DNA from 4 places in the Bradyrhizobium ingae genome. Region 1 is predicted to be linked to each of the others. Evidence: riboswitches for the same ligand, from Rfam matches in the RefSeq annotation. Region 1 holds a riboswitch; each other region holds the start of a gene.
The links. Region 1 has a riboswitch for cobalamin ahead of ACV1FX_RS01745 (TonB-dependent receptor). Riboswitches for the same ligand answer to the same signal wherever they lie in the genome.
Positions count from the first base shown of each region.

Region 2: another riboswitch for cobalamin. It lies ahead of ACV1FX_RS05990 (DUF1636 family protein); the one in region 1 lies ahead of ACV1FX_RS01745 (TonB-dependent receptor).
Region 3: another riboswitch for cobalamin. It lies ahead of ACV1FX_RS06070 (TonB-dependent receptor); the one in region 1 lies ahead of ACV1FX_RS01745 (TonB-dependent receptor).
Region 4: another riboswitch for cobalamin. It lies ahead of metE (5-methyltetrahydropteroyltriglutamate--homocysteine S-methyltransferase); the one in region 1 lies ahead of ACV1FX_RS01745 (TonB-dependent receptor).

Region 1 is NZ_JBVUBB010000001.1:367,727-375,395, reverse strand. It holds gene ACV1FX_RS01765 (CbtB domain-containing protein) at 1-158, opposite strand, end outside; gene ACV1FX_RS01760 (hypothetical protein) at 155-451, opposite strand; gene ACV1FX_RS01755 (hypothetical protein) at 448-1,029, opposite strand; gene ACV1FX_RS01750 (DUF6925 family protein) at 1,093-2,103, opposite strand; gene ACV1FX_RS01745 (TonB-dependent receptor) at 2,137-4,383, opposite strand; cobalamin riboswitch at 4,495-4,692, opposite strand; gene ACV1FX_RS01740 (hypothetical protein) at 4,831-5,331, opposite strand; gene ACV1FX_RS01735 (short-chain fatty acyl-CoA regulator family protein) at 5,338-6,759, opposite strand; gene ACV1FX_RS01730 (acyl-CoA thioesterase) at 6,908-7,318, shown strand; gene ACV1FX_RS01725 (MmgE/PrpD family protein) at 7,331-7,669, shown strand, end outside.
Region 2 is NZ_JBVUBB010000003.1:204,224-211,892, reverse strand. It holds gene cobN (cobaltochelatase subunit CobN) at 1-1,082, opposite strand, end outside; gene cobW (cobalamin biosynthesis protein CobW) at 1,082-2,131, opposite strand; gene ACV1FX_RS05990 (DUF1636 family protein) at 2,128-2,502, opposite strand; cobalamin riboswitch at 2,596-2,814, opposite strand; gene cobO (cob(I)yrinic acid a,c-diamide adenosyltransferase) at 2,855-3,490, shown strand; gene ACV1FX_RS05980 (cobyric acid synthase) at 3,501-4,949, shown strand; gene cobD (threonine-phosphate decarboxylase CobD) at 4,946-5,911, opposite strand; gene cbiB (adenosylcobinamide-phosphate synthase CbiB) at 5,922-6,863, opposite strand; gene cobU (bifunctional adenosylcobinamide kinase/adenosylcobinamide-phosphate guanylyltransferase) at 6,989-7,492, shown strand; gene cobS (adenosylcobinamide-GDP ribazoletransferase) at 7,497-7,669, shown strand, end outside.
Region 3 is NZ_JBVUBB010000003.1:221,678-229,346, forward strand. It holds gene cobA (uroporphyrinogen-III C-methyltransferase) at 1-723, shown strand, start outside; gene cobF (precorrin-6A synthase (deacetylating)) at 717-1,463, shown strand; gene cobT (nicotinate-nucleotide--dimethylbenzimidazole phosphoribosyltransferase) at 1,499-2,554, shown strand; gene ACV1FX_RS06065 (histidine phosphatase family protein) at 2,558-3,130, opposite strand; cobalamin riboswitch at 3,219-3,418, shown strand; gene ACV1FX_RS06070 (TonB-dependent receptor) at 3,536-5,896, shown strand; gene ACV1FX_RS06075 (PepSY domain-containing protein) at 5,909-7,357, shown strand; gene ACV1FX_RS06080 (alpha/beta hydrolase) at 7,364-7,669, opposite strand, start outside.
Region 4 is NZ_JBVUBB010000010.1:184,694-192,362, reverse strand. It holds gene ACV1FX_RS17730 (ABC transporter substrate-binding protein) at 1-18, opposite strand, end outside; gene ACV1FX_RS17725 (carbohydrate porin) at 512-2,080, opposite strand; gene ACV1FX_RS17720 (TauD/TfdA dioxygenase family protein) at 3,102-4,031, opposite strand; cobalamin riboswitch at 4,564-4,788, shown strand; gene metE (5-methyltetrahydropteroyltriglutamate--homocysteine S-methyltransferase) at 4,893-7,223, shown strand; gene ACV1FX_RS17710 (MFS transporter) at 7,541-7,669, opposite strand, start outside.

The sequences.
Region 1 (7,669 bases):
TGGCGCACGTCGTGCGCCGCATTGTGAACGACGTCGATGTGCGAGAAGCCGACCATGCCGATGACGAAAACGCCAAGCACCATGGCCATCAGGGCCTGCGAAAGCCGCCCGACCTGTCCGGCTGCGACCGGCAGATGCGTTACCTGGGATTGGCTCATGACTGTTCTCCACATCCGATTTGAGCGTCTTCTATCAGCTTCCGGGCGATGTCGCGACTAGTAAGATGCAGGCTGGTACCCGCCGGAATGCCCTTTCGAGCGATCTTGGCCGCGGCCGCCGCCCGAAACGCATCCTCGAAGCGCAGGAAATAGCGCAAGCAGTCCTTTGGCGAGGGTTCGGCGCCGAGCAGCGTCCGCAGCGCGCCCCGATGCACGGCGCAAATCGCGCCGTGTCCTTTGACGGGAAAAACCAGGGACGCGATGTCGTCGCGCCAGTGCGCCTCGTCGTTCAAGTCGAGATCGGGCGTCCCCGCCCCAGCGGATTGAGGAGGCGGACGATTTCGCAGGCGGCAACGAGGCCGATCAGCCATGCGGCGCTCCGCAGCCCGATCCGTGCCACGATTTCGAAGGTGAAGGCGCCTTGACCGCCCAGGGACGGCGTGGCGGCGAAAAGCGCGAATTCGTATGCGGCGTAGGCGCAGACGAACGCAAGCGCCAGGACCAGAGCCGTGCGGTTTTGCGGGAGCGCGCCGAGAGCGAGCGACGAGGCGGCGGTCGCCGCCAGCGCGGCGGCCCCGATGACAAAGCCCCAGGCGATCGTGCTCGCGTCCACCGGATAGTGCAGTACGCCAAATCCGATCGTCTGATTGACCAGCCACGCGCCGGTCACGACGAGCAGAGCCGGACCCAGCCGCAGCGATGCCGCGGCGACAACCGCAAATGCCGCGAACGGCGTCGCGCAGGCGAATGCGAAGCTTGCAAGCGCGCAGGACACCATCAGAAGCGCAAAGCAGAACATGGCGGCGTAGCGCTGCTCAACCGGATGCAGACGGATACGGTCCGCATTGGGCGGCAGAAGGTTGAAAGCCATTGGGAAGGTCTCCTTTTCGTCAATTCTAGCTGGATTTGCCGGCAGGCAATAGTTTTTTGGGGGTCAGTGCAGGGCTTCCATGGGGTTTTCGGGCTCGGACAGGTCGATCCGATCATAGGCCGCGAGCCACTCAACCAAGGTCGAGGACAGCGGCCCGGTGGCAGCCAGTTGCCGGAGCGCAACCCGAACGGTCGCGCGACTGGCGCGATCGTTCCTAAAAGCCAACGCATTCGGGCCTCGGCATGCCAACACAGCCCTCACGACCTCTCGCTTGAGCGCCGCAGTGGCCGGCTCGCCGTATCGCTCGAGCAACGCCTGGAATGCAGCCTGATGTTGGGGCTGAAGCTCCCGTTTCCGGCCAAGCTGATCTCGGAGCGGATGTGCGGGATAGAGATGAGCGCAGGGAACCCAGCCATCGGGAAGTGGCTCGGTTGCCGCATGAGTTCGGTTATGGGCCAGCAGCTTGGGCAAGACATGTGTGTGCGGTCCATCGGGGCTTCGGCCGCCCGGCGGCGGGATCGGCTGAAACACCTCGGCTCGCCCGGCCCGGCTGATGAAGACGCGATGCGGATTGGTCGCGAGGATGATCCTCATCGCATCGTTGCCCGGCGCGAATACCGATCGGCCGGTGCGATCTCGAAGCGCTGAAATCACATCCCCGTCATCCACGCGGATGCAGGCGTCGATCTGCAGCGTGCCGAGGCCGAGATCGAACAGCACGCCGCCGCGATCCCGGCTTCGCAGCGCCTGGTCGTCGGCGCCGATCTCGGTCAGTGTCGTGCGTCCATGCATCGCGCACGCATCCTCTGGAAGGCACAACGCGACGCGATGGCTCCAGCTCTCGCTGGTCGGCGATTCCGAAGCGATCAGCCGTGGCTTCGGCCGGGACAGGATACGAATTCCGCCCCTGTCCGTGACCACGCTGATCGCTACCTCATCGCGGCGCAGATCGGCCAGCTCGCCGGCATCGCGGGTGAATTCGGCGATCGCTCCGAACGTTCCCACGCTCCAGCCGGCCTCCACGTCGTCGAGCTGACCGGAAAGGAGATCCATGACATCATCGCTTGCCGTCATCCGGCGTCCCTCACCTCTTCGCGTCTTGACGCGTCAGAATGTGGCACCTGCCCTCACCATATAGGTGCGGCCCGGCAGCGGATAGGCGCTGAAGCGGCCGTCGGTGAACGTGCTGGCGATCGCATAGTCATAGTAGAGCGCATTCAGGATGTTGTTCACGCTCAATGACCAGAAGTAACGTTCATATTGGCCGCTGAGCTTGAGGTCGATTGTGCCATTGGCAGGGATCGGCTTCTGGGTTCCGGCCTGGTCGTTGTCCATGCGCTTCTCGCTCCAGAAGCGCGCGGTCGCGTCGAGCACGACGTAGTTCTGCCAGATGTTCCAGGTCACGCCGGCACTGGCGGTGTAGCGCGACACCAGCGGCACGTCGTTGCCGGCCCAGACGCTTTCGCGGAACACGGCTCGCGTTACGGCCATGCCGGAGCGCAGCAGCAGCGCGTCATTGACGCGAACTGACAGGCTCGTCTCCGAGCCGTAACGGCGGGTGGGATCGAGATTGACGTTGTAGAACAGCACGGGATTGAAATGGATCTCATTGGTGAGGTCCATGAGATACAGGCTGCTCTGGAACTGCAGTCCGCCGGCCTTGATGCGTAGGCCGCCCTCGACGTCCTGCGAGGTCTGGGTCTTGAGCTGGAAGGTCTGCGGCAGCGGATTGAAGAAGGGGTCGAACGACGGTCCCGACGACACACGCTCGTCCACGTCAGGCGTGCGGAACGCTCGCGCGCCGCGGCCGAACAGCGTGAACACGTCGTTGAGGCGCTGCTCGACGCCGAGGTGCAACGCATAATTGGTCTCGTTGCTGTTGAGCGGCACTGCGCCGATGTCGGTATTGAATGGCGCGGCCGGATTGAAATTGTCGCGGGCCGACAGATTGAAGTCCTGCAGCCGCGCGCCATAAGAGACATCCGTCATGGGCGTGACGCCCAGCGTGTGCTGGAAATAGCCGGCGACCGTTTGCTGCCTGAGGTCGTAATTGTGCCAGGGCGCCAGCCCCTCCCCGGCGCCGCGGTTCTGCTGGTAGCTCGCGTCGTAATAGTCGATGCCCGTCAGGAGCTGCGACGGCATGCCGAAAGCAAAGCTCTTCACGCTGAGGCGCGGCGTGATCGACCACGTCGTCAGATCGGCATCGACATAGGTCGACGTGAAGAGGGCCGGAACCGGCGTCGGGCTGGAGAAGAAAGCGCTCTGCTGCTTCTTGTCGCGCACGCCGCCGTCCACGATGAGGTCGACGCCATTGACCAGCGTCTTGGTGAAGCCTGCCGTTGCGCTGTAGCCCTGCTGGTTGGCGTAGTTGAATGGCGTGCTGGTCCCCCTTCGCGCCGTGGCGAGTTCGTCCAGTCCGATCGAGGGATCGACGGTGCGGCCGCCCGGGAGCCTCAGTTCCTGGTTATCTCCGGTCACGGTCAGGAAGGCAGTCAGGTCGGGCGTCGAATAGTTGAGATTGCCGACGCCATTCTCCTGGGAATAGCGATTGTTGTCGCGGTAGCCGTCGGTCTTGACGACATTGCCATAGAACGAGGTCGACCAGGGACCGGAGCTCAGCGAGGTCGAAACATTGCCGAGCCTGGTATTGAACGAGCCAAAGCCGGCCTCGATGCGCGCGGCAACTGGCGGTCCGCCGACACCGTTCTTGGTGACGATGTTGATCACGCCGCCGATGGCGTTGTCGCCATAGAGCACCGCGCCTGAATTGCCGCGCGTGATCTCGATGCGCTCGATCGAGTTGAGCGGGATGGTGGAGAGATCCACCTGCGCCATGTCGATGTCGTTCAGCCGCCGCCCGTTGATTAACACCAGCGTATTGGCGCTCGCAAAGGCACCGAAGCCGCGCAGGTCGACGGTGGTCTTTGCCGCGATCGGGCCGCCGTAGAGCGTCGTGATCTGGGCGCCCGGCGTCTGCGTCGCGATGATCTCGGCCAATGATTGCGACGGCGAATGTTCGATATCCGCGGCCGTGATGACGGTGGTAGCTGCCCCGACAATGCCGCCGCTGCTCGTGCCTGTCGCATTGCCGGAGGAAGACGCACCCGTCCCAACGCCTCCAGCCGCACGGCCCGGAGCGGTGTTGGTTGGCGCGCGCCGCCGCGTCGTATCACCCTCGCCCGTCGCCCTGGCGCGGGTGCGGTTCTGATCGTCAGGCTTGGTCACCTCGACCGGCGGCAGTTGCTCCGCGGCGGCCTGCTGCGCATGGGCGGTGGAGAGATCGAGCAAAGTGAGGGAAACGGATGCAAGGAGGCCGGCGCTGAGGCGCCTGCCGGCAGAGACAATACGGGACACGGTTTGAACCTCGGTATGACGTCAGTGGCACGTCACAGCGAACGAGGTTTTCGGAGCGATCGATTGCTCCGGTGAAACCAATGTCTGTACTCCCCCGACCGACATCTTCGCATGTGACCACGGCTGACGGCAGGTCTCCTGGCTCGCGGGTCGTTACCTCCACGTCGCCTTCCCGGGACCGAGATTCCCCAGTGGCCTGAGACGAGAGGTTCGCCGCTTACAGTTGCGGGGGCAGCCGCGGCATAGGGGCAATCCCCGCACCGCATTCCCTATTAATCCCCGAAGGGAGCCGTCGATACAACCGTAAGGGTTCGGATTTGATCACGTCAAACAAGTTCACAAGACGATTCTGCGGTTAGTCTTACGGTGTGATTGAAATGCATCACCAGTACTGCACAGAGCGTTTGCAACCACTTTATCGCTGAGAGAGAACAGCAATATTGTTCCTCAAGACCGGGGCTGTCGATCCTGATTTCGCCACTGTGCAATTTGATCGGGACGCGACGAAAGCTCGCGGATCGCCTCGGGTGGATAGAGGAACAGTCCAACCTGCTTTCTGCCTTGGCTGAAATAGGCTCGACCACTTGTCGGTACTCTGCCGTCCTTCGACCAGCGACGCAGCTCGGCGCCGGAGACTGCCAAAATCTCTTCAACCATCTTGGCGGCAAGCGGTTCTTTCTTCAGCCGCTCCAGCTTTCGTTCCACGACACCACATAAATCCAGGATCGAATCCTGGGTCGCCTCGGGGCACTCGATAACAATTCCGGATTTAACTTGCTTCACGAGGCATTTGAATTCGTCACGAAACGTGGATTTGACCAACCTAATTGCCTGGTTTGCCTTGTGAGTGCTGCCAGCGGTTAAATGCTCCGAAGGGATGAAGCCGACAAGATGCGCGGCGACATCAGACGTATCCAGATAGCGGATATGAGCGGCTTCCTCGTGCATGCGTCTCTAGAATTTGGACGCAGCATATGGTGAAAACAGCGACTGTCTCTCGTCAATCATCAGGGAGCGCCCGACAGGGGGAAATGCGCGTTGCGGACAATCGATACGTTCGCACACCTTGCATCCCATGCCAATGGGTACTGCTGACGCAGCGTCGTGAACGTCCAATCCGCGTGAATAGACAAGCTCTCCCGCATGCCTGATGTCGCACCCCAGGGCCACGGCGAAGGTCTTGCTGAGAGACTCATAGCCACCGCTCCTGTGGGAAACGGTCCGTGCGACCCAGAGATAGGCGCGCTCGTCGGGCATCCGGGCAAACTGCGTCACGATGCGGCCGGGAGATGCAAACGCCTCGTAAACGTTCCACAACGGACACGTGCCGCCGATCCGCGAAAAGTGAAAGTCGGTCGCCGACTGACGTTTCGAAATGTTTCCCGCGCGATCCACGCGGATGAAGAAGAACGGCACGCCGCGCGCCGACGGCCGCTGCAACGTGCTCAGGCGATGGCAGATCGTCTCGAAGCCGACCCCGAAGACTTCGCCGAGCATGTCGATGTCGTAGCGTTGCGCCTTCGCCTCGGTCAGAAAACGCCCGTAAGGCATGATCAGCGCGCCAGCGAAATAATTCGCAAGTCCGATGCGCGCGAGCCCGCGCGTCTCCTGATTGGCAAATCCCGCGCCATCAACGAGGGCACCCAGTTCGCGGTCGAGGCCGAGCATCGCGATCTGGGTCGCCAATTGGAAAGCACGCTGCCCGGGCTCAAGCCTGCGCGAGAGATGCAGCATCCTGTTCTGCGGGTCATAGCGGCGATGTACATCGTCAGCCGCGTCACCGGTCAGAACCGTAACGTCGAATTTGGCGCGAAGATGCTCAGCGAGGATGACCGGAGTGACGGCGTCCGACGGCGCAAGTTGCTGCGCCAGACGTTCGGCAGCCTCGTCGAGCTCGACGATGTAGTTGTGGCGCACATAGAAGAAGTCGCGCACCTCTTCGTAGGCTGTCGATGGCAGGATCGCCGTCTCAGCCTGGCGATCCTCTCCAAGCCGTGCAGCGAACGCTGCTCTTTGCTCGATCGCCTGTCGATAGCGGCGATTGATGCTGACGAGCGCCCTCCCCAGCGCCGGCATATTGGTCGCGAGCTCGCGCAACTCAGCGGATGATATCGTCTCCCCGATCTCCGGATCGGACAGCGCTTCCCTTAAATCGGCCACGAGCCGGGCCTCGTCATCCTCCGAAAACAACTGAACGTCGACGCCGAAGGCCGCGTTGAGCTTGAGCAAGACGGCGATGGTGAGAGGCCGTTGGTTGTTTTCGAGCTGATTGAGATAGCTCAGCGAAATTCCGATTGCGGAAGCGAGCGCCTGCTGCGTCAATCTACGCTCTTCGCGCAGGCGCTTCAGGCGCACGCCCATGAATGCCTTCTTCATCCGGTGCTCCATACCGACTTTGCAAACTTTGCAAATTCACAGCCTCAGCTTCGCAAAGCTTCACTTTTTCAGTACTATACGTAAGTTTTGTCTTTGCAGATATTGCGAATAACCGACCCGCCTTGCAAGGGTCATCGGATATCGCTCCATGCAGGCCGCCTTCAAAGCTACCGGACCAAACGAGCCAACACGCTTCGTCGAGATCGTCTTCCCCGAACAGGCCAACCATTACGGAACGCTGTTCGGCGGCAATGCGCTGAGCCTCATGGGCAAGGCCGCGTCTGTCGCGGCCACCCGACGCGCCCGCTGCGCGGTGGTGATGGCGACCTCCGACAAGGTGCAATTCCACGAGCCCGTTCGCGTCGGCGAACTCGTCGAGCTGACTGCTCATGTCGAGCGGGTCGGCCGCTCATCGATGACGGTCGCGGTCGAGGTCATTGCCGAAACGCTGACGACAGGCTCTCGCCGCGTCGCCATGCAGGGGTCGTTCGAAATGGTCGCGGTCGACGCGACTGGAAAACCGACGCCAGTCAATCCGGCCTCTTCCAATCACGCCTGAAGGATATCGATCGTGAAATCGCACAACGTCCGCACCTACAAATCCTCCGAGCATCTGGCGCGGGCGGACCAGCTCGCCTGGAAGATCGCCGAGGTCGCCTCCGATCCCGTCGCGGTCGAGCCTGCCGTGATCGAGATGATCGGCAACCGCATCATCGACAATGCCGCCGTTGCCGCGGCATCCGTCGCGCGTCGTCCCGTTGCCAGCGCGCGGGCACAGGCCGTCTCGAATCCGTTCACGCCTGGCGCGACCGTGTTTGGGCTGCCCCAGGCACAACGCATCTCGCCGGAATGGGCCGCCTGGGCCAACGGTGTTGCGGTTCGTGAGCTCGACTTTCACGACACGTTCCTG
Region 2 (7,669 bases), on a different contig from region 1:
GCCGCCACGCGCGCTATGACCGCGGCGATACGCTCATCGTCCGGCCGATGGGCGAGATGCGCGAATTGCAGATCGGGATCGCGTTCGGCCGCCGACTTGAAGCTCACCACGCCCGCAAACACGCGGCCGTCGACCTCCGGCAGCACGACGTGCATCGCGAGATCGCCGGGCGAGAGCCCGCGCAGAGAGTCCGCCCAATCCTCGCGCCTTGCCGTGGAGAGAGCGACCTGGAAAACCGGACACGATGCGGCATCGAACGGCGTCGTGCCGTCGTCCCCAAGCGCGGAGAACGCGGTCGCATTGACGATGGCCGCGGGTGGATGCTGCGCAAACTTCGCCCGCAGCCAATCGGCAACGCCCGGCGCCTTCAATGACGTCACGAACACGCCATGGGCATCGAATCCCTTCTCCCGCAGCGCTGCGATCAGCGCATCGACCGGCGCCGTGTCAGCAGCCGTGAGATAAGAGCGATAGAAGGTCACGAGCGCGCGAGGTTTTTCGCCGGGATCGGGCAGCGCCCCGACAACACCGCGCCCCGGCTCGTAGAAACCGATCTCGGGGACCTCGATCTCGCCAACCACCGGCCCCGCATAGAGGCCCGAGGCCAGCGCAAGCTGCGCGATCGCGGCTTGTGCGGCGACCGGCCCGCCCTTGTCGCAGAGCACTTTCAACCGCCTCAGCGTCGAGACCGGCAAGGTCGAGAATGCATCCAGCCGCTCATCGTCGCGGCCATCCGCCGGCAACACGGCAAGCGCGATGCCGCGGTCCTTCGCCAGTTGCTGAAGGGCCGCGAGCCCATAGGCCCAATAGGACTCGCCGCCGATCAGGCGCACCAGAATGCCGCGCGCGTGCAACAGCGTCCGCTCGATATAGGTATCAACCGACAGCGGATGACGCAGCTCGGCGAGATTGGCGAGCCGCAGCGACGGCAGGCTGGCGCACCCTCGCCGCCAGCCGGCAGCGAACGCGGCGAGATCGGAATCCGAGAACGAGAGCACCACGAGATCGGCCGGGTCCTGACCGATGTCCCTTGGCGTCGCGGTCTCTTCGAGACCACGGCTCTCGCGGAAGACGACGTGCATCAGATATCAAGTCCTGGAATACCAAGTCCCGCCTTGATCGCGGTCTCGTCGATATCGCCATGCTCGCCGATCACGACCAGCTTGGATTGTCGCGGACGCACGCCCCAGGGCTGATCGAACTGGTGCCGCACGCGCTCGCCGACCGATTGCAGCAACAGCCGCATCGGTTTGCCCTTGACCGCAATATAGCCCTTTGCGCGCAGCACGTTCTGCTCGCGCGCCAGCCGCTGCACCGAGGCGATCAGCGCCTCGACATCGATGACCTCGGGCAGATCGATCACGACGGAGTTGAAATCATTGTGCTCGTGCTCGTCCTCGCCGTCATGATGCGAGGGGCGCGCGGCGAGATCGTCTTCGGCCGCAGCTTCCAGGCCGAGGATGACGCGTAAGTCCACCGCGCCGTCGACGACCGGCAGCATCGGCACGGGGCGCGGCATCTCGGCCGCTATCGCCGCTTTGGCGACCTCGAGCCCTGCCGCGCCTGCGAGATCGGCCTTGGTGAGCAGCACGATATCGGCGCAGGCGATCTGGTCCTCGAACACCTCCGACAGCGGCGTCTCATGATCGAGATTCTCATCGGCAGCGCGCTGCGCTTCCACGGCATCCGGATCCGGTGCGAAGCGGCCTGCCGCAACGGCCTCGGCGTCGGCGAGCGCAATCACGCCGTCGACCGTGATGCGCGAGCGGATCTCCGGCCAGTCGAACGCTTTCAGCAGCGGCTTCGGCAGCGCCAGCCCCGATGTCTCGATCAGGATGTGATCGGGCCTCACCCGGCGCGCGAGCAGTTGCTCCATCGCCGGAATGAAGTCGTCGGCCACGGTGCAACAGATGCAGCCGTTGGCGAGCTCGACGATGTTTTCCTCCGGACAATTGGCATCTGCGCAGGATTTCAGGATCTCGCCGTCGACGCCTTGGCTGCCGAACTCGTTGACGAGCACCGCGAGCTTCTTGCCGTTGGCATTGGTGATCAGATGCTGGATCAGCGTCGTCTTGCCTGATCCCAGAAAGCCCGTGACGACCGTGACCGGGACTTTTGCGAGCGTGTTCATTCGGCGGCCTCCGGCACGACGGCAATGGGGGGAATGCGCGCAAGCGATTGCTTGCGGAAGATCTCAGGTCGGCTGCGCCATGGCACGATTCCATCGGGCGCGGCCGCGTAAGCCGAAGCGCCTGCGATCACGTCGTTCGCATTGGCATCCGACAGGCGGCCGTAGACATAGGACCATCGGCCGGGCGCAGTGAGCGCCACCGAGCAGCCCTGGCTGCACGCCGACAAGCATTCGACGGGAACCAGGTTGACGCCCGCGGGCACGCCGGCGTCGAGGATCGCGGCGTGCAGCCGCGCGCCCGGCGTGGTTTCACCTTCGCCGAGCGTCTGGCCAGCGCGGCAGGTGATGCAAACATGAAGTGTGACGGCCATCGCCCCTTCCAGGATATCTGCGGGAGGCGATGAGGCGCACGAACCACGCGAAAGATGGTTCGTTTCCCCGTCGCGGAACACCCCGTCCGCCGGTCCAAAACATTCGCGCTGGCAGGTCTCCCGGCTTGCGGAGCAGGGGTTTATCCCTTCGATCCCCGCCTTCCCGATCCCAGGGGATCAGTGGCTTCGGGCATCTCTCCGGTCACGGTCGCGGGGGCGGCTGCTTTTCGAACACGAATCTTGCCGATTCGAGCCCTATCGCATTCCCTCTTCGCCTGTCGTAGGACAGGAACCAACGCTGGCCCACCATTTGCCCATGGCCGCCACTTGTCAAGCCGAAGGACCACGTCCCATGACGCCTGAATCGGATACCCCAGCGGCGGAGGAAGCCGACGCCCGGCATGCTGCGAAAATGGCGAAAATCAAGGTCGCCCGCGACAAGATCATGGCGACCAAGAGCGGTGAAAAGGGACTGATTATCGTCCACACCGGCGCTGGCAAGGGGAAATCCTCCTCGGCCTTCGGCATGATCGTTCGATGTGTCGCGCACGGCCTGCCCTGCGCGGTCGTCCAGTTCATCAAGGGCGCCTGGGATACTGGCGAGCGGCGGCTGCTCACGGGGCACTTTGGCGACCTCTGCCAGTTCCACGCCATGGGTGAAGGCTTTACCTGGGAGACGCAGGACCGCGCCCGCGACATCGCCGCCGCGCGCGCCGCCTGGGAGAAGGCGAAGGAGCTGATATCGGACGAACGCCTGCGCATGGTCGTGCTCGACGAGATCAACATCGCTCTGCGCTATGACTATCTCGATATCGCCGAGGTCGTCGATTTCCTGAAGACGCAGAAGCCGCCGATGACGCATGTCGTCCTCACCGGACGCAACGCCAAGGACGAGTTGATCGAGATCGCCGATCTCGTCACCGAGATGACGCTGGTGAAACATCCGTTCCGCTCCGGCATCAAGGCGCAAGCCGGCGTCGAGTTCTGAGACTTTTGCGATGGCGCGCGCATTGATGATCCAGGGGGCTGGCTCGGACGTGGGCAAGTCGCTCATCGTCGCGGGGCTCGTGCGCGCCGCAAAGCGCCGCGGCCTGGGCGTCCTCCCCTTCAAGCCGCAGAACATGTCGAACAACGCGGCGGTGACCATCGACGGCGGCGAGATCGGCCGCGCCCAGGCGCTCCAGGCGCTCGCGGCCGGCGTCGAGCCACACACCGACATGAATCCCGTGTTGCTCAAGCCCGAGACCGATGTCGGCGCGCAGATCATCGTGCAGGGCAAGCGCATCGCCACCGCACGCGCGCGCGACTACGCGGCGATGAAACCTTCGCTGATGGACGCGGTACTCGAAAGTTTCGAACGCCTCAAGGCGCGCGCCGATCTCGTCCTGGTCGAAGGCGCCGGCAGCCCGGCCGAGGTCAACCTACGCAAGGCCGACATCGCCAATATGGGCTTTGCCCGCAAGGCCGACGTCCCCGTCGTGCTGGTCGGCGACATCGACCGCGGCGGCGTGATCGCGCAACTCGTCGGCATTAAGACCGTGATTGATCCCGACGATGCCGCGATGATCCAGGGGTTCGTCATCAACAAGTTTCGCGGCGATCCCACGCTGTTCGATGATGGCTACCGGCTGATCCAGGAAAAGACAGCCTGGCGCGGCTTTGGCGTGCTGCCCTGGTTCGCGCGCGCTGGCGAACTGCCGGCCGAGGATGCGTTGGGACTGGGCGACGCGCGAAAGCCCGGCCGTTGCAAGATCGCATTCCTGGCGCTGTCGCGGATTGCCAATTTCGACGATCTCGACCCGCTCAAGCTGGAGCCAAACATTGACCTTGTCATGGTCCGTCCCGGCGAAGCGATCCCGGGCGACGCGCGCCTCGTCATCATCCCCGGCTCGAAATCGACGCGCGGCGATCTCGCCTTCCTGCGCGCGCAAGGCTGGGATATCGATCTCCTCGCGCATTACCGCCGCGGCGGTCATGTGCTCGGCGTGTGCGGCGGCTACCAGATGCTCGGGCACAGCGTGGATGATCCCGAGGGCATCGAGGGGCCGGCCGGAGAGACAGCCGGCCTCGGCCTCCTCGATGTGACGACGGTGATGTCGCCGCAAAAGACGCTCACCCGCGTCACTGCACGCCACGCCGCGAGCAGCGAGCCGATCGACGCCTATGAAATTCACATCGGCCGCACCGATGGGCCGGATCGCGCGCGACCGTTCGCCACGCTCGACGGCGCGCCGGAAGGCGCGATCTCCGGCGACGGACGCGTGCACGGCAGCTATCTGCACGGCCTGTTCACGTCGGACGGTTTTCGCAAGGCCTTCCTCGCGCGGCTCGATATTCCCGCAACCGATCAGCCGTACGGCGCAAGGGTCGAGAGCGCGCTCGACGCGCTCGCCGATCACATCGAGACCCATCTGGACGTCGAAGGTCTGCTCGCGCTGGCGCGCTAGGATGCAAGCGCAGCGACGAGGCGCGCCCATTCCGCCTCGTCGCCCGGCAGGCCCAGGCGCAGCCAGCCCGGCTGTGCGCCAAAGACGCGCGACCAGATATTGCGGCGCGCGAGCCTGTCCTGTGCAGCAAGCGCATCACCGGCATCGTAGAGCCGGAACAGCGGCGTGCCGCCGACCAGCCGCCAGCCCTGCGATGTCGCCGCCGTGTCTAGTCGTACGCAGTCGCGTTCGAGCCGCGATGTCGTCGCCCTCGCCCATTCGCGATCGAGTAGCGCGCGCCGACCGACGGCGATCGCAGCACCCGAAACCGGCCACGGCCCCGCCATCGCCGTGAGCGCCGCAATGTCCGCTTCCGCGCCGAGCGCGAAGCCGAGCCGCAAGCCGGCCAGCCCATAGAACTTGCCGAACGAGCGCAGGATCAACAGGCCGCCCTGCCCCGCCTCTCGCGCGAGCGACAGCTCCGGCAGCGCATCGGCAAAGCTTTCGTCGATCACGAGGCGGCCGACTCGCGGCAGAAGTGCGAGGAGGTCGGCTCCCTCATGGCGCCGACCGTCGGGATTGTTGGGATTGACGACGACGGCAAGATCGGCTCCCGCGAGCGCATCAAGAGCTGAGACCTCGGCAACGTCCCAGCCCGCGCCGGACAACACCCCACCATACTCATTGTAAGTCGGCGCCAGAATGCGCGCGCGGCCCTTGCACGAAAGATTCGGCAGACACTGGATCGCGGCCTGCGCGCCGGCCATGGCGAGCAGCGGCGCCTGCGTTGCATAGGCCTGCCGCGCAGCCTCATGCAGCGCTTCAATCTCGGACCGCGACGGCAACGCAGTCCATGCGTGCTGTTCGATCTCGCCGACCGGATAAGACTGCCGGTTGATGCCGGTCGACAGATCGATCCAGTCCTCGATGCGTCCGCCGAACCGCCGCACCGCTGCATCGAGATTGCCACCATGCTCGCGCATCGCCGCCCCCTTAGACCAGCGCCAACGCTATGAGCAAGCCGCCGAGCAGCAGCATCGCGCGAATATAGAGCCGCAATCCCCGGTCGATATCGGCGGCGAGCGGATCGCGCGCGCCCGCGTTCAGCCAGGGCTCGTCGGTCACGGCCCCATGATAGCTGCGCGGCCCGCTCAGACGCACGCCGAGCGCACCGGCCATTGCCGCTTCCGGCCAGCCGGCATTCGGCGAACGATGACGATTTGCATCCCGCAACATGCAGGACAAGGCCCCTGAGGGGCGCGCTGTCACCAGCGCGAACAACAGGGCCGTCAGCCGCGCCGGGATGAAATTGGCGACATCGTCGATGCGCGCAGCCGCCCAGCCGAACCAGAGATGACGCTCGGAGCGATGGCCGATCATGGAATCCAGCGTGTTGATTGCCTTGTAGCCGAAGATGCCGGGCAGGCCGAGCAGCACGCCCCAAAACAGCGGCGCCACGATGCCGTCGGATGCATTCTCTGCAAGACTCTCGAGCGCCGCGCGCGAAATGCCGGCCTCGTCGAGCGAGGCGGGATCGCGGCCGACAATCTCTGCGACCGCAAGCCGCGCCGCGTCGATATCGCCCGACTGCAAAGGTTGCGCGACGGCAGCGACATGATCGTGGAGCGACCGGAGCGCAACCAGCGGCCAGGCCAACACGCCGAGCAAGACGGCATGGCTCCATCCGGGAACAAGCCAGCTCTGCACCAGCCAGCCGATGCCGGCGCACAGCGCGATCACCAGGAGCGCCGCGGCAATGCCGGCCATGCGCCGCGCCGCAGGTGCATCCGCCGGTCTGTTCCAGTTGCGATCGAGCACAGCAATCAGCCTGCCGATCCAGGTCACGGGATGGCCGATGCGCGCAAACAACGCGGCGGGCCATCCCCAGATGGCGTCCACCGTCATCGCTACCGCCATCGCGCCGGCAAAGCCCACGTCACATCTCCTTCTCGCCTGCCCTGATGCGCAAGAATTGGGGCATCGCGCAAGCCCCTGCCCGCCGATTTCGGCTTTGTCTTTGCACCCGTTTGGTGGTTAGTGCGGATCAGAACGGAGGTTTCATGGCGGTTGTCCTGATCACGGGAGGCGCGAGGTCCGGAAAAAGCCGGCGCGCGGAGGCGCGCGTCCGCAGCTTTCCAGGCCGGCCCGTCTACATCGCGACCGCGGAGGCGCTCGATGCGGAGATGGCCGAGCGGATCGCACGCCACCGCGCCCGCCGCGGCGATGACTGGATCGAGCGCGAGACGCCGCTCGATCTCGTGGCGGCGCTCGATGCGACCGACGGCGGCGGCGCGCGCCTCATCGACTGCCTGACGCTGTGGCTTTCCAACCTGCTCCATGCCGGGAGCGACTGGTCGAACGAGGCCTCGTTGCTCGCCGCCGCGCTTCGCAGGCAGCAGAGCCCGGTGATCCTCGTGACCAACGAAGTCGGCCTCGGCATCGTGCCGGACAACGCGCTGGCGCGCCGTTTTCGTGATGCGGCCGGCCTGCTGAATCAAGCCGTCGCCGAAGTCGCGGACGAGGTCGAGCTCGTGGTCTCTGGGCTGCCGATGAAGGTCAAGTGAGGCCATGACCGACCGCAAGAAGCTCAACGCGATCGTCACCGATCTACGGATCGGCCTGTCGCTCGCCACCGTCCTGCCGCTGGGTCCGTCGACGCCGGTCGGCGACGGCGACATTGCACGTGCTGGCTGGACGCTGCCGATCGCGGGCCTGCTGATCGGTCTTCTCAGTGCCGCCGT
Region 3 (7,669 bases), on a different contig from region 1:
GTCTCCTTCATCTCCGCCGGTCCCGGCGATCCCGAGCTCTTGACGCTCAAGGGCGCCGCGCGGCTGCGCGAGGCCGACGTCGTGCTCTATGACGATCTCGCCTCCGGCGCGATCCTCGAGCTGGCCCGGCCCGGCGCCAATCTGGTGGCGGTCGGAAAACGCGCCGGCCGGCCCTCGACCAAGCAGCAGCACGTCAACCGCCTGCTGGTCGATTATGCGTTGACTGGCGCGCGCGTGGTGCGGCTGAAATCCGGCGATGCCGGCATCTTCGGCCGGCTCGAAGAGGAGATCGAGACGCTGCGGGCGGTCGGGATCGACTACGAGATCGTGCCGGGCGTCACCTCGGCCTGCGTCGCGGCGGCTCGAGCCGGCATCCCCCTGACCCGGCGGAATACCGCGCGCCGGGTGCAGTTCGTGACGGGAGCCGATGTGACCGGGCAGTTGCCGGAGAATCTCAATTGGGTCGCGCTCGCCGATCCGGATGCGACGACCGTTGTCTATATGGGCCGGCGCACGTTTCCGGATTTGGCCGCGAAGCTGATCGCGCACGGCCTTGCCCCAGGCACGCCGGCGCTGTTTGCTGAATCGCTCGGCCGGGCCGATGAACGGCTCGTCCGGACGACGATTGCCGAACTTGCCGAACAGCTCTCGCGAGGTGGCGCGGCAACCTCGGCCGCCGTCATCCTGTTCGGGGCTCTGGCTGAGGTCGATCCGTCATGCTGATGCTCTCCTTGATAGGTATTGGTTGCGGCGATCCCGGGCAGCTTACGCTCGCCGCGATCCGTGCCATCAACGCGGCTGATCTCGTCCTGATCCCGCGCAAGGGAGCGCAGAAATCCGATCTCGCCGAATTGCGGCGGGCGATCTGCGCCGAGGTGCTCACCAACAAGGAAACACGCATCGCGGAGTTCGACTTGCCGGTGCGCGACGCCGAGGCCGATTACCGCCGGGGCGTCGATGATTGGCACGATGCTGTCGCCGCGACGTGGTCGCAGGCGATCGCGGCCCATCTCGGACGCGATGGCCGCGTCGCGCTGCTGATCTGGGGCGATCCGTCGCTCTATGACTCCTCTTTGCGGATCGCTCGACGGCTCGATCCTGTGCCCGCGATCGAAGTCATCCCCGGCATCACCTCGATCCAGGCGCTGTGCGCGGCGCATGCGCTGCCGCTGAACGATATCGGCGAGCCGTTCCTGGTGACCACAGGACGGCGACTGCGCGAAGGCGGCTGGCCTGACGGTACCGACACCGTGGTCGTGATGCTCGATGGCGGCACGGCGTTTCAGTCACTCGATCCGGAGGGCCTGCAGATCTGGTGGGGTGCCTATCTCGGCATGTCCGACCAGATCGTCATGTCGGGTGCATTGGCTGAGATCGGCCCGCGTATCGCCGCGGCACGGCAAGAGGCGCGCGAACGGCACGGCTGGATCATGGACAGCTACATTCTCAAACGCAGAGCGTGACACAACCGCAGTCGCGTGAACGGAGGCAGGACAACATGCTCCCCAATTGGGTCTACGGGAAATGCCCGGATATCTCGACCGCGCATCGCGAGGCGGCGATCGCGCGGCAGGCGCAACTGACCAAGCCGACCGGCGCACTCGGCCGGCTCGAGCAGGTCGCGATTGATCTTGCGGGCCTCCAGGAGACGGAAGAGCCTCGCGCCGCGCGCGTGCCGATCATCATCTTTGCCGGCGATCACGGCATCGTTGCCCAGGGCGTATCGGCCTATCCGCAGGAAGTCACGATCGCGATGATGTCGAATTTCGCCGCGGGCGGTGCCGCGATCTCGGTGCTGGCGCGTGAACTGGGTTCGAGCCTCGAGGTCGTCGACGCCGGCTCACTGGCGCAGTCGGAGGTCGCGGGGATCGTCGCGGACAAGCCGCGCTGCGGCACCCGCGATTTCAGCGTGGAAGCCGCGCTTGAGCCGGCGGAACTGGCATTTGCGTTCGAATGCGGGCAGCGCGCGGTGGCGCGTGCGGCGGCGAAGCAGCCCGATCTCCTCATCCTCGGCGAGATGGGAATCGGCAACACCACGGCCTCGGCAGCGATCGCGGCAAGCCTGCTGGGTGTGAGCGCCGACGAAATCGCAGGCAGCGGCACCGGTGTCGATGCTGCGGGTCGCGCACACAAGGCGCGCGTGATCGATGCTGCGCTCGTGCGGCATGGCCTGACGAAGGCGGCGTCCGCGGAGGAGGTCCTGCGTACGGTCGGCGGCCTTGAAATCGCGGCGATCTGCGGCGCGATCATCGCGGCCGCGCAGCGGCGTATCCCAACGCTGATCGACGGCTTCATCGTGTCGGTTGCTGCGCTGGCGGCCGCGCGCCTCAATCCGTCATGTCAGCCGTTCCTGCTGCCATCGCATCAGTCGGCGGAGCAGGGGCATCGCCTGGTGCTTCGTGCCCTGAACGTTCAGCCGCTGGTCAGCCTCGATCTCCGGCTCGGGGAGGGATCAGGCGCGGCGATCGCGCTGCCGCTGGTGCGGCTTGCTTGCGCTCTGCACAATGGCATGGCGACGTTCGCGCAGGCCAATGTTCCGGACCGCCCGGCGTGAGACTCAAGCGATCGTCTGATTGACCGAGACGACGCGCCAGCCATCCGACAGCCGGTCGATGCGGGTGAGCGAGAGCGGATCGATCGCAAAACGCAGGGCCGCTTGTGGTGCGAGGTCGAGCGCGATGCATAGGGCAGAGCGGATGGTGCCGGAATGGACGATGAGGATCGCTGATCCTCCTTCGATACGGTGAAGGCCTTCGCGCGTTTTGGCGATTTGGTCTTCAAAGCTTTCGCCGCCTGGGGGCTTCGAGCCGGCCGGATCGGCCCAGAACTTTGCATAGGCCGCGCCGCCCGCGGCAGCGAGTTCATCGTGACGTCGTCCGCTCCATTCGCCAAAATCCTGCTCGCTGAAGGCGGGCACGCAGACCGGCTCAAGCCCGAGCGCGCGTGCCGTTTCGAGGGTCCGCCGGGCCGGGCTCGCGTAGCTCGCGGCCCCCGCCGGCAGATGCCGTCGCAGAGCGTCCAGTCGCGTCCGGTCGCTGAGATCGGCCGGCGCGTCCATGGCGTGGATCGTCCCTGCGATGCCATCGACAACGGCGTGTCTTACGAGCCAGAGGAAGGTGTCCCCTTCCATTCAACGTCTCCAACGATACTTGCAAAGGATATTTGCGCTGCTGCGACAAGAACGCCGCAGCTTCCACATTGACTCTCTCTTGCTCTTAATCATAGATGCTCGTGACGGTTTCCCCATCCGGGGATGAAAAGGGAATGCGGTGCGGGGAGTTTCCCCAATGCCGTAGCTGCCCCCGCAACTGTAAGCGGAGAATCCTTCGTCACAAGCCACTGGGCTCTCGGTCCCGGGAAGGCGGCGAAGAGGTCATGACCCGCGAGCCAGGAGACCTGCCGTCAGCCGTGGTCACACGCGAAGATGTCGGTCGGGGAGTACAGACATTTGGCTTAGCCGGAGGCGGGAAATGCGCTGAAGGTTGAGACTTGGTTCGCTGTGACGTGCCACTGACGTCATACCGAGGCCCGAACCATGTCTTCTGCCCGTACCGGCAATTTGCCCAAATTCCTGCGCGCGTCCGGCATTCTCACCCCGTTTATCTTCGTCGATGTTTCCGCAGCCGTTGCGCAGCAAGCCCGCGAGCAATTGCCGCCCGTCGAGGTTCGCCAGATCGACCAGAACCGCAAGCCAGCCAAGCCGAACAGACGCGATGAGCGGAGCGCCCGGCGACCGGCGCCGAACCGAGCGGCGACCGCCACGACCACGCAAAAGCAGGCCGTTCAGAACGTGACACAGACCCCACTGAACACGAACGCGGTGGCCGCAAGCGCTTCACGCCTGGGACTGACCGCGCGCGAGGTGCCCGCGACCGTGGAGGTGATCTCGGCAGAGACGATCCGCGAGCAGGGCTACCGCACCGTTTCGGACGTCGCTCAGGGTGCCGTCGGCGTTACTGCCGGAGACAATCCGGCCGAGCCCTCAGCCTTCTCGATGCGCGGCTTCACCAACAGCCAGATCAACACCCTCTACAACGGCATCAAGATCGGCCCACAGAACATGACCTCCCGCGTCATGGACACGGCCAATCTTGAGGCGATCGAATTTCTGAAAGGGCCTGCCTCGCTGATGTCAGGCGAGGGCGCCAGCGGCGGCGCGATCAATTTCGTGACCAAGCAGCCGCACACCGGGCCGGTGCAGAACGAGGCGTTCTTCGCCTACGACTCGCTGAACTCGTTCCGCACCTATTACGGCTCCGGTGGCAGCACCAATGTGCAGGGCCTGGACTACCGGTTCGACGTCAGCCGCTCCTCGCTCAACGGCTTTGCCGACGACACCAATACCAAGACGCTCGACGTCTCTAGCCAGCTCAACTATCGCATCTCGGACAATCTCAAGATCTGGGGCGCGATCGAGTACCGGGAGGACCGCTCGAAGGCCTATTGGGGTGCGCCGCTGGTGCCGATTGCTTTCAGCGGTTCGCACGCGACGACGGGGATCGTTTCGGGCACTTATGTCTCGAGCAGCGGGACCAATCTTGGCCCCATCACGATCGACGATCGTACCTTCAACACCAACTACAACGTTCTCGATAATCGCAATGTGGCGCAGGAAGTGTGGCTGCGCGGCGGCTTCGAACTCAAGCTCGCGCCGGACCTGACCTTGAAGAGCCAAGCCTATGGCTATGGCGCGGAGCGCTCGTGGTTCAACAACGAGGTGGAGGCCTTCAACTCTGTTTCGAACCAAGTCGATCGCGGCCGCTTTTACGTTGCACATAGCCAGCGGTTGTTTGGCAACATTACCGATCTAACCTGGGATGCGAATATCGCAGGCTTCGACAACCGCCTTGTCACAACGCTTGCCGCAAGCGATCTTGATTTCGTCAGACCCGGCGCGGCCAACGCCGACTTTCCCCACGATTCCGTCACGCTCGTCGATCCCGTGCGTGGCTATTATGGCCCCCTCACGATTCAGCAGCAAACGGCGCGGATCAACAACGAGGCGCTGTCGTTCGAGGACCGGCTGAAGCTGACGCGCAGCTTTGCGCTGGTCGGTGGTCTCCGCGTCGAGCATATAGGGCTCGACCGCAATTCGACCAACGTCAGCGGCCTCGAGAAGGCAGGCTTTCCGTTCACGAAAGACTGGGCGCCGGTGACGGGCCGCATCGGCTACACCTGGGAAGCGGTGCCCGGCCTGACCTTCTTCAGCCAGTACGCGACCGGCGCCGATGTCTCGGCCAACAACGTCTTCCTGCTCGCGCCCACCCAGCCGCTCGACCTGACGACCTCGCGTACCTACGAGACCGGCGTCAAGCATCTGTTCTGGGACAACAGGGCTGAGTGGTCGTTCTCGGCCTACGACATCTTGCGCAAGAACGTCTACGCGGCCGCCGGCGGCATGCAGCTCAATATCGCCGGGCGGCAGGAGTCCAAGGGCGTTGAGCTCGCCGGTGCCGTGCGCGTGACGGATGCCATGCGGCTGTGGGGCAATATCGCCTACGTCGATGCGCGCTATGCCGACTACGATTTCGCCGGTGGCTCGTTCTCCGGAAACACGCCGCCGAATGTGCCGCGCATCGTCGCCAATGCCGGCGCGTCCTATCGCTTCTTTACACCATGGCCGGTGGAGTTCGGCGTCGTCGGACGTCACGTCGGCGATCGCTACAACACCGATGCGAACACCGTGACGCTGAACGCCTACACGATCGCGGACGTCTACGCTTTCGTCGACATCCCGAAGTCGGTGTTCTCCGCCGTCGAGCAGACGCGTCTGACGTTCCGCGTGCGCAACGTCACTGACAAGCGCTATGCGGTCTGGGGCGATCCGTTCTACCCCGATCAGGTCCTGCTGGGCGCACCGCGCACCTACGAGATCTCCGCCGCGTTCAAGTGGTGAGGCACTGATAGCATGCTGGGCGCAATGATCCTGCTGCACCGCTGGCTCGGGATTGCGTTCTGCCTCCTGTTTGCGATGTGGTTCGCAAGCGGGATCGTGATGCACTTCGTTCCGTTTCCCTCGCTGAGTGAAGCGGAACGCTTTGAGGGTCTCGCGCCGTCGGGAAATGTCGGTAGGGCGATCGGGCCGTCGGACGCCGTGGTGGCGAGCGAACTGTCCGACGTGACGCGCGTGCGGCTGATCCGGCGGGGCGACAATCCCGTCTACGTCGTCGTGTCGCCATCGCGGTCGCGTGCCATCCGAGCAACGGACGGCACTGAGGCCACCGTGACATCGCCGGACGTCGCGCTTGCCATCGCGACCGATCATGCGCGACGACGCGGGCTTGATGTTGCCCGCGTGCAAGTCGTCGGTGTTGCCGATTATGATCAATGGAGCGTGCCCAATGGCTTCGACCGGCATCGGCCGCTATTTCGGGTGGCACTCGCCGATGCCGATGGCACGGAGCTTTACGTATCGTCGGTGACAGGCGAGATCGTCCTGGATACGACGCGGCGCGAGCGTGGGTGGAATCTGGTCGGCAGCGTCGTGCACTGGATCTATCCCACCGGCTTGAGGAGCAAGTGGGCGCTCTGGGACAGGGTGGTCTGGACACTCGCGCTGTTCGCGCTGATCGCGGCTGTGCTCGGCGCAGTGCTGGGAATCGCGCGGCTTAAGCTTCGCGGCGGCCGAATGCAGTCGCCTTATCGCGGCTGGCATGTCCTGCATCACGTCATCGGATTATTGGCGACGACCTTCGTGCTGACCTGGGTCTTCAGCGGCTGGCTGTCCATGGATCACGGACGCTTGTTCTCGCGCGGGCAGTTGACGCAGGCCGAAGCCAATGTCGCGGCTGCAGCGCTCGATGGGCCCGCGCTAGCGGCGGTGAATTGGCCGCCGATCCCGCCATCGGCTCGCGAGGTCGAGTGGTTCGCCTTTAACGGCAGAGTCTACCGGCGCGACCGGGTCGGCGTCGGTGAGCAGATCCTGGTCAGGGCAGAGGACTCGAGGTGGGACGAGCAACAGCCATTCTTGAATGCTCGCGATATCTCAGGATTGACCGAGCGTCTTGCGGCCGGATGCGACGTTCCAACGCTGGTCGACGGAAACGATGATTATCCTGCATCGCCCGCGCTGCCGGGTGCGCCCGTCTATCGCACGAGATGCGGCGGCGTTTGGTTTGATATCGACGGTTCGAACGGCGTGGTGCTGCAGAAGCTGGATTCGTCGCGACGTGCTTATCGCTGGCTCTACAGTGCGCTGCACACGCTGGACTTTCCGAGCCTGCTGGCGCATCCGCAACTGCGCAGCGCGCTGATCGTCGGATTGTGTGCCCTCGGATTCCTGTTCTCGCTTACCGGCATTGTCATCGGTTGGCGCCGATTGCGTTACACAATCGGCGCCAACATGTCGCGGCAGTAACGCGCCTCAGGCGTCCGCGGCCTGATTATGTCGTGGTCTGCCTGACAATGCTTCGTCCGACAGCCAGTCGCGCGCCAGATTGACGTCGAGCTGGGAGAGCTGATGTCCGACCGGCAAGACGCGCTCCTCGACGCGCGCGCCTGATGTGGCGAGCGTCCTGGCAAGGCCGTTCACATTACCGGGCGGAACGATCGGATCGTGCTGACCGGAGAGTAGCAACACCGACCTGGCCGCCAGGTCGGCCTGCGGCGGCTTTGCCAATGGTGCCATCGCGCGCAGTAGCACGGCACCGCCCAGGGCTTGCGGCCGAAG
Region 4 (7,669 bases), on a different contig from region 1:
GGCGAGCTTCCTTGGCATTTTTCCCTCCGATGGGCTCTTTGGCCCGCAAAACCACTCGCCTTCCTCTTCCCGAAAGGCCGCAGCTGCGCGAAGGCTAGCCGCCATTCTTTCGCCGCTAGCGGCCTTTCAAGACAGAGGTTGGGTAAAATTGGGTAATTTGGAAATGAGAGTCGCGCGTTGGCATCTCGCTACCACGACCCCGACAGCGGATCGTTCAAGCCGTTGGTCGCTCTCTCCACCACAGAAACACAATCCGACGGCGAAGGCGGAAGCGTCCCAGCAGAACGTCCGCAATCCGAATCCTCCGCCCTGAATTGCGCTTCGTCTCCCTCGTAGATCAGCCCTGATTCGCTGATGTGGGACTGGATCGGGCCTAAGAAGCCACGTTAGGCGACCAACTGCCAAGACGAGAGTCGCGACATGGCTCACAGCTCTTTCTATGCAGTGGCGCACTAGCGACGATGTCCGCCTTCACCTAGCGAGCATAGCGGACGCTCAGAGCTCTCGAATCTTAGAAGAATATCGACGTGGACACCAACAAGTTCAACGCATGTCCCGTACGGGGTGTGTATGTGATGCTTGTCGGATTATTGATGTATGTCAGTCCCAAGCTTGAATATATCCCCGGCGCCAGATGCGCCGTGTATGTTCCAGAAATCGCTGTACTGTCGCGATGCGCAAAATGGCCCTTGGCCAAGGCAGCATCCACCGCGAAGTTGCTCCACGCAGTGGAGGTGGCAACAATAGCAATCTGATCGTGCGGCCGGCTGTCAAACAGCCCCTTCGCATAAAGACGAAGCTCATAGTACTGACTGACTCGATTTAAGTCAGGCGGCGCGTACATGACGGAAAATCCCGCATAGATGCCACGAGTTGCCGAGCCTTGGGCATCAGACTGCCAGAGTTGCCTGTCCGCGGCGATGTAATAGATGCTATTGCCGCTGGCTCTCGGTTGAGTCGGATGCTGCAAGTCCGTGAAGCTGCTGTTGTTGAATCCGGCACCAGCCCGCAACCAAGTCTCGGGCAAGCCTGGAGCAGCCTTGTTCTTGTAGCCGGTTTCGTCGAGAAAAAGAACGCCCGCGTTGGTCGTACTCCAGTTCAAGCCGGTCGGATTTTCAGCGATCTGCGCAGATTGACCGTCTGGACTGAGTGAACGCTGTATTGAGGCTTTATTGTAGAAGCGGTCATCAAAATTGTACTTCAGATTGAGAGCTGGCGTCGGCGCCGCATTGTTGCTCATGCCTGCTTGGTACAAGATATTCGATGATGCTCCAAACACGTTGACTGCTGCGTTCCCTCCGACCACCGTGCCTACGAACTCATTTATGTTTCTGAGGTAACCGAATTTGAGTTCGAGCTTCCCGTCGAAAGCGGTCTGATAGTAAGCAATCGTATTGATCCCGACTCTATCTGGCCCGCCAGGCTTCCATGTCCAATATTGCTGCTCGGCTCCCACGATGATCTGACCATCGCGAATCCCAAACCGGCTGAGATCGTACGTCACGATCATGACGTTTACGGTATTAAACGTCGGGTTCTGGCCGACATATAGCTGATCGCGGATGGTGCTTCTTGCTGCATTCGGCAGTTGATTGACGACGAAGGTATTGACTGTCCCGCCGACATAGCCGATCCCGACCTCTTCCAGCGCAGATCTAACGCCGCCGTGATCCTGATCTATCGTATCGGCCGGCCCGGGAATATTGAGCCACATACCTTTTTCCTGGAGGTGCGCGAACTTTGCAAAGGGGACGGCCTTCGTCTGAGTTCCATTCGTCGCAAGAAGCGCCGCACCGTCGGATTTTGGCGCAAGTAAGTTCGTATTTTGAGCGGGCGCCGCGCTAGTGATGAGACGCCCGGCTCGTTGGGACCGACCGCTTCGGGATTTGATAGCCGTCAGGTTTTTCTTTTGAATTCTTTCCGGCCCAATCTCACGCGAAGTGTCGTTTTTGGGGCTAGGCTCGTTGGCAGCTTCTGCTCGCGCCGCTCCCCCGACGGAACTCGCGGCGAGAGACAGTGCAACAGCAAAGCATCTCTGCGCGCTCGCTTCATGAACCTTCGTCTTCAGCGCGTGAGCCACGAGACAAAGCAACTGACGAGAGCGACGCCACGAGACCTTTGACACCTGAGTTCTCGACGATCGCACAAGACAGCTTGCTCTCGACTTCCATGAAACGAGAGAGATTGCAGTAGAAGTAGACCCCATGGCTGCAGATGACGAGGCAGCAGATTCATCAGGCCCGTCGTTGTTGCGGCCAGATCCATATCGCATCCCGACGTCCTTGACGTGAGGGGCACCACTCTCGTTGACGCACGATTGCCATGTGCCCGCCGGCTGCATCAATTGCCAAAGTTGGTAGGTGACCGGGGCTTAGGCGCTGCTTATCGATTCGCGTGCTCAATTTCCAACGGACAGCGCGTTCGATTGAATACTCGCTTCTCCAGGGCATTCCGCTCCGAGAGGTGGATGTAAAAACCATTTCAGGACGCTGGCTCGTTACGGACACTGAGACGCGCAAAGCACGCTCTTGGCATGGTCGCCACGAAGTCGTCGGATCGCCCGCTGGAAGAGGTTGGCTTTCCCGCTCATAGCGTGCTTCGCAAAGACATGGGATCGACCACCGCGGAAGCGCTTGCAGAGCGGCAAGCCGGTTTTGCTGACGCGCAATAAGTTCGCGCGGATAGACGACACACATTCAATCTACTGAACCGCTCTGGATTGGACGGCATTCGAGCTTCGCCCAAGACCAACGAAACGTGCTGACTCTGGTTCAGAAGGCGCGGCGGCTCGGCAAGTGTCGAGGCCAATACGCGGAAGAAAACCGATCGAGAGACGCGCATGAACCTAAAGGAGGACATTCTTTCGAATGAAGAGCGCCTGTGCTGACGCGGCAAAACCAACGTTCTTGCGGTTCATTCATTGCAGGTCTACGCAGCTCCATCAACCCGATGCGACCTCTCCGGGAATCCATGCCGCTCTTGGGTTAAGAGCTGGCACGATGGCTTTCAATGACATCGTTGAGCTGCCGATGCTGCATACAGGGATGGGTGACAAAGGCAGAGTTTGCATCGGCCGGACCCCGGTCAGTCCTGTGAACCGGCTAGGCGACCTTCGCGGCCGGCTCTTTTGCTGTCTTGATGCGCGTTACGCTGCTCTGACCATCGACGCTGACGGGTACCTCGCCAGCGACGGTGGCGCGACGAACGACCCGATGCTGATCGCCGTAATCGTTCACCGCGTAGTGTTGTGTGGCGCGATTGTCCCACATCGCCACATCACCTTCCTTCCAACTCCAGCGCACGGTGTTTTCGAGCGCAATGATATGAGACTGAAACAGATCAAACAGCTTCTGGCCGTCGTATTTCGGGATGCCAACAAAACGTTGCACCAGGGCGCCGAGGAGCAGCGTGCGTTCGCCGGTCTCGGGGTGGACGCGCACGACTGGATGTTCAGTCTGATAGATCGTTTTGGTGAAGACTTCGTCCAAGTGCTTCTTGTCGAGCTCGCTGGCGCGGGGCATTATTGCGTAGTCGAAGGCGTTGCTGTGAACGGCCCAGAGCTTGTCCGCAAGCCGTTGCAGCGGCGGTGCCAGGTCGAGGTAGGCTGTGACGGTGTTTGACCAGACCGTATCGCCACCGAACGGTGGCATCACAACGCCTCGCAGCACCGCGATCTTAGGGTAGCCATCGACGAAGGTCCCATCGGTGTGCCACAGGTCGGCCCGGCTGCCGGCGCGGACCGAATCAAGCTCGATAATCGACGCCGTCCCCTTAATGGCACCGAGCGTCGGATGACATGCCGGACTTCCGAAACGAAGAGCAAAGCGCTCCTGCTCGGCGTCGTCGAGATGACCCTGGTCGCGAAAGAAGATCACCTTGTTCTCGAGCAGCAGCTCGTTGATTGCGGCGATCGTCTGGTCCGGTAGATCGCCCGACAGCTTGATGTTTCGGATTTCCGCTCCGATGCGCGCGGCGCGTTTGACGATGTCGGCGCGAGGAATGACATTATCCGACAAGCCCGTTGCAATCATAGCGGCACTCTCCAAATTCGCGGCTTGTTCGCCAGACCAGCTGTTCGACTGCGATAGGGGCTGTCGAACGCCAAATTGCTGGACCGCATAGCGGGTTCCGTCAAACTCCACGGTGACGGCGACGAGCCACCCTCGTGCGCTCTTAACGGGGTCTGCGACAGGTGAGGTGTGGCCTATGTGACGATCTTTCATCCCATGATTGACCGATCTGCCGGTTCGATCAATTGCTAACATTGGTAGTTGACCGGGGCACAAAGGTTTAGACTTCGCTGGACGATCGATGCAGAAATTGCCGCTCAGTGCCGAACGAACAAGAAACTCATGGAACGACATGAGAACGCTTGAGATCGGAAGGACAGGGCTGCCAAGCCGATCGACAACAATGGCCGTCAGGGGCGCTGGTCAAAATTTGATTTTGCACCCCATCGTCAAGCTGTTCGTTTATGACCTCCATTGTTGAGGCCGTATTCGCGGCAGCATGCCGCAGAAAAGGTGGTCCTCCTTCGAGGTTGACGTACCGCCCCGGTTGCAGATAAATCGAAGGCGTCGAGGTTCTCCAGGTCTCGCTCGATCTGGAGCTAAGAGGGAAGCCGGTGCGCTCACGATCCGTTCAGGATTGAAGTAATGCCGGCGCTGCCCCCGCAACTGTAAGCGGCGAGTCCGCATCCATACGTGTCACTGAAGCAGATGCTTCGGGAAGGCCGGATGCAGACGATGACCCGCGAGCCAGGAGACCTGCCCCGACAACATAAACGTCCACGGGCGGGGTGTCCGGTGGTACGCCAAGCAGCAGGCGCTTTCGCGGCCCCTCCTGCCCGCGTCCGCCATGGCCTTTGCCCCCACCATAATGGGGTTAAAGCTATGTCTCTTCTCTCACTTCCTGTCGCAACTCTCGGCACGCCACGTATCGGGCCACGCCGCGATCTCAAATTGGCACTCGAAGGCTACTGGGCCGGCAAGATCAGCAGCCGGCAGCTTCTTGAAGCTGCGGCCGGTCTTCGTGTCGCCAACTGGGCGCGCCAGCACTCGCTTGGCGTCACCGTCATCCCCTCGAATGACTTTTCACTCTATGATCAGGTTCTCGATACGAGCGTCATGGTGGGCGCCATTCCCGAGGCGTATGGCTGGGAGGCAGGTCCGGTCCCGCTGAAGACCTATTTCGCCATGGCGCGCGGCTCTCAAGGCGGGGAGCATGAAGCAAGTAGCAGTCACCCCCATGACGCCGGCGGGTCCGCCGCGCAGGAGATGACCAAGTGGTTCGATACCAACTACCATTACATGGTGCCCGAATTCCATAAAGGTCAGACCTTCAGGCTCTCATCCCGAAAGCCGATCGAGGAATATGAGGAGGCGAAAGCCCTTGGCTATCAAACGCGTCCGGTTCTGGTAGGACCGGTCACCTTCCTGAAGCTCGGCAAGAGCGCTGATCTGGCGTTTGATCCGATCTCGCTGCTCGATAGTCTCCTGCCAGTCTATGTCGAGGTTCTCAAGGAGCTGGCGAAACGCGGAGCCGAGTGGGTTCAGCTTGACGAGCCGTGTCTGGTGCTTGATCTCGACGAGACCACGCGGAATGCGCTTCAGCGGGCTTATGGGTGTCTTGCCAAGGAAGTGCCTGACATCAAGATCATGCTGGCCACCTATTTCGGGGCGATCGGCGACAACCTGGCGACCGCTCTGGAGCTGCCTGTGGCCGGACTGCACGTCGATCTTATCCGCGCTCCCCAACAATTGAGCCAGATTGAATGCGGCGCCCGCGCGGACCTCGTGGTTTCGCTCGGCGTCATCGATGGCCGCAACGTGTGGCGTTCTGACCTATCGGCACTGATCGAGCGGTTCAAACCCGTCATTGCAAAGTTCGGCAGGGATCGCGTGCAGCTCGCGCCCTCCTGCTCGCTCCTGCATGTCCCAATCGATCTTGAGCTCGAGACCGATCTCGATCCGGACGTGAAGAGCTGGCTTGCCTTCTCGGTGCAGAAGATCGGCGAGCTCACGGTCCTTGCGAAGGCGCTCGCAGGCGAGGCGAGTGTCGCAGCCGCGCTGACCGCATCCGATCTTGTGGCGACGGCGCGCGAGACCTCCCCGAAAATCCACGACGCGATCGTTGCACAGAGAATGGCGGCGATCGACGACGCCATGCGCCGCCGCACCAGCGCCTTTGCCAACCGCGCAGAGGTCCAACGCAAGCGTTTTGGTCTGCCGGCCTTTCCGACGACGACGATCGGCTCGTTCCCGCAGACCGCCGACGTTCGCAACGCTCGCGCTGCTCATGCCAAGGGCAAACTGACGGACGCGCAATACGAGCAATTCCTCAAGGCGGAGACGGCCCGTACGGTGCAGTGGCAGGAAGACATCGGCCTCGACGTGCTTGTGCATGGCGAATTCGAGCGCAACGACATGGTGCAGTACTTCGGCGAGCAGCTCTCCGGCTTCGTGTTCACCCAACACGGCTGGGTGCAGTCCTACGGCTCGCGTTACGTCCGCCCGCCGGTTCTGTTCGGCGATGTCTCGCGACCGAAGCCCATGACTGTCGAATGGTGGCGCTACGCGCAATCGCTGACCAAGAAACCGATGAAAGCAATGCTCACCGGGCCGGTGACGATCCTGAACTGGTCATTCGTCCGCGATGACCTACCGCGCAGCGAGACCTGCCGCCAGATCGCGCTTGCGATCCGCGACGAGGTCGGCGACCTCGAAAAGGCCGGCGCGACCATGATCCAGATCGACGAGGCAGCGCTACGCGAAGGCTTGCCGCTGCGCCGATCCGACAGGAAGGCCTATCTCGACTGGGCAGTGGAAAGCTTCCACATCTGCTCCTGCGGCGTCGCAGATGCGACGCAGATCCACACCCACATGTGCTATTCGGAGTTCAACGCCATCATCGATGCAATCGCCGCGATGGACGCAGATGTCATCTCGATCGAGACGTCGCGTTCGAAGATGGAGCTGCTCGATGCGTTCACGGCCTTCAAATACCCGAACGACATCGGCCCCGGCGTCTATGACATCCACTCCCCGCGCGTTCCCGAAGCCACTGAGATCGGAGATCTCATCGCCTTGGCCCGCCAACGTCTGTCGGACTCGCAGCTCTGGATCAATCCTGATTGCGGCCTGAAGACCCGCAAATGGGAGGAGGTCCGTCCGGCGCTCGCCAACATGGTCGCGGCGGCGCGCGAACTTCGCAAGGCGTCTTGATGCAAGCGCGAGCTCGGTAGTTAGAGTTGCGTTCATTTGGCGGAATGCCGATCCGTTTCTGGATCAAATGCACTCGTTTCAATGGAGGAACTCCGACAACTCGCATTTCCGCTGAGTGAGCCGGTCGCGCCCGTTGCAGCCTCGCTGGGTCGCTTGGCAGCGAGATGCGCGGGCGCGGCCAATTGCATCTGCCAGGATCCCGGTGAGGACTGTTTCAGACGACGTGAGAAGCAGCAGCGATTTCCAATCGGTCGTTCAGCAGGCGCTACGCTGCGGCTTAACGATTGGTTGGAGCGGCCTCTACTCAGGCGGCCCGCTCAGAAAGGAAAGTCATCACCATACGTAACCACCGGTCTAAGGCTGCTGGCGATGCCGGTTGCAACAACCAGGATGAATGCCATTGCTATCATACCGATATCAAAGGATCCCGTCGCATCCTTAAGAAC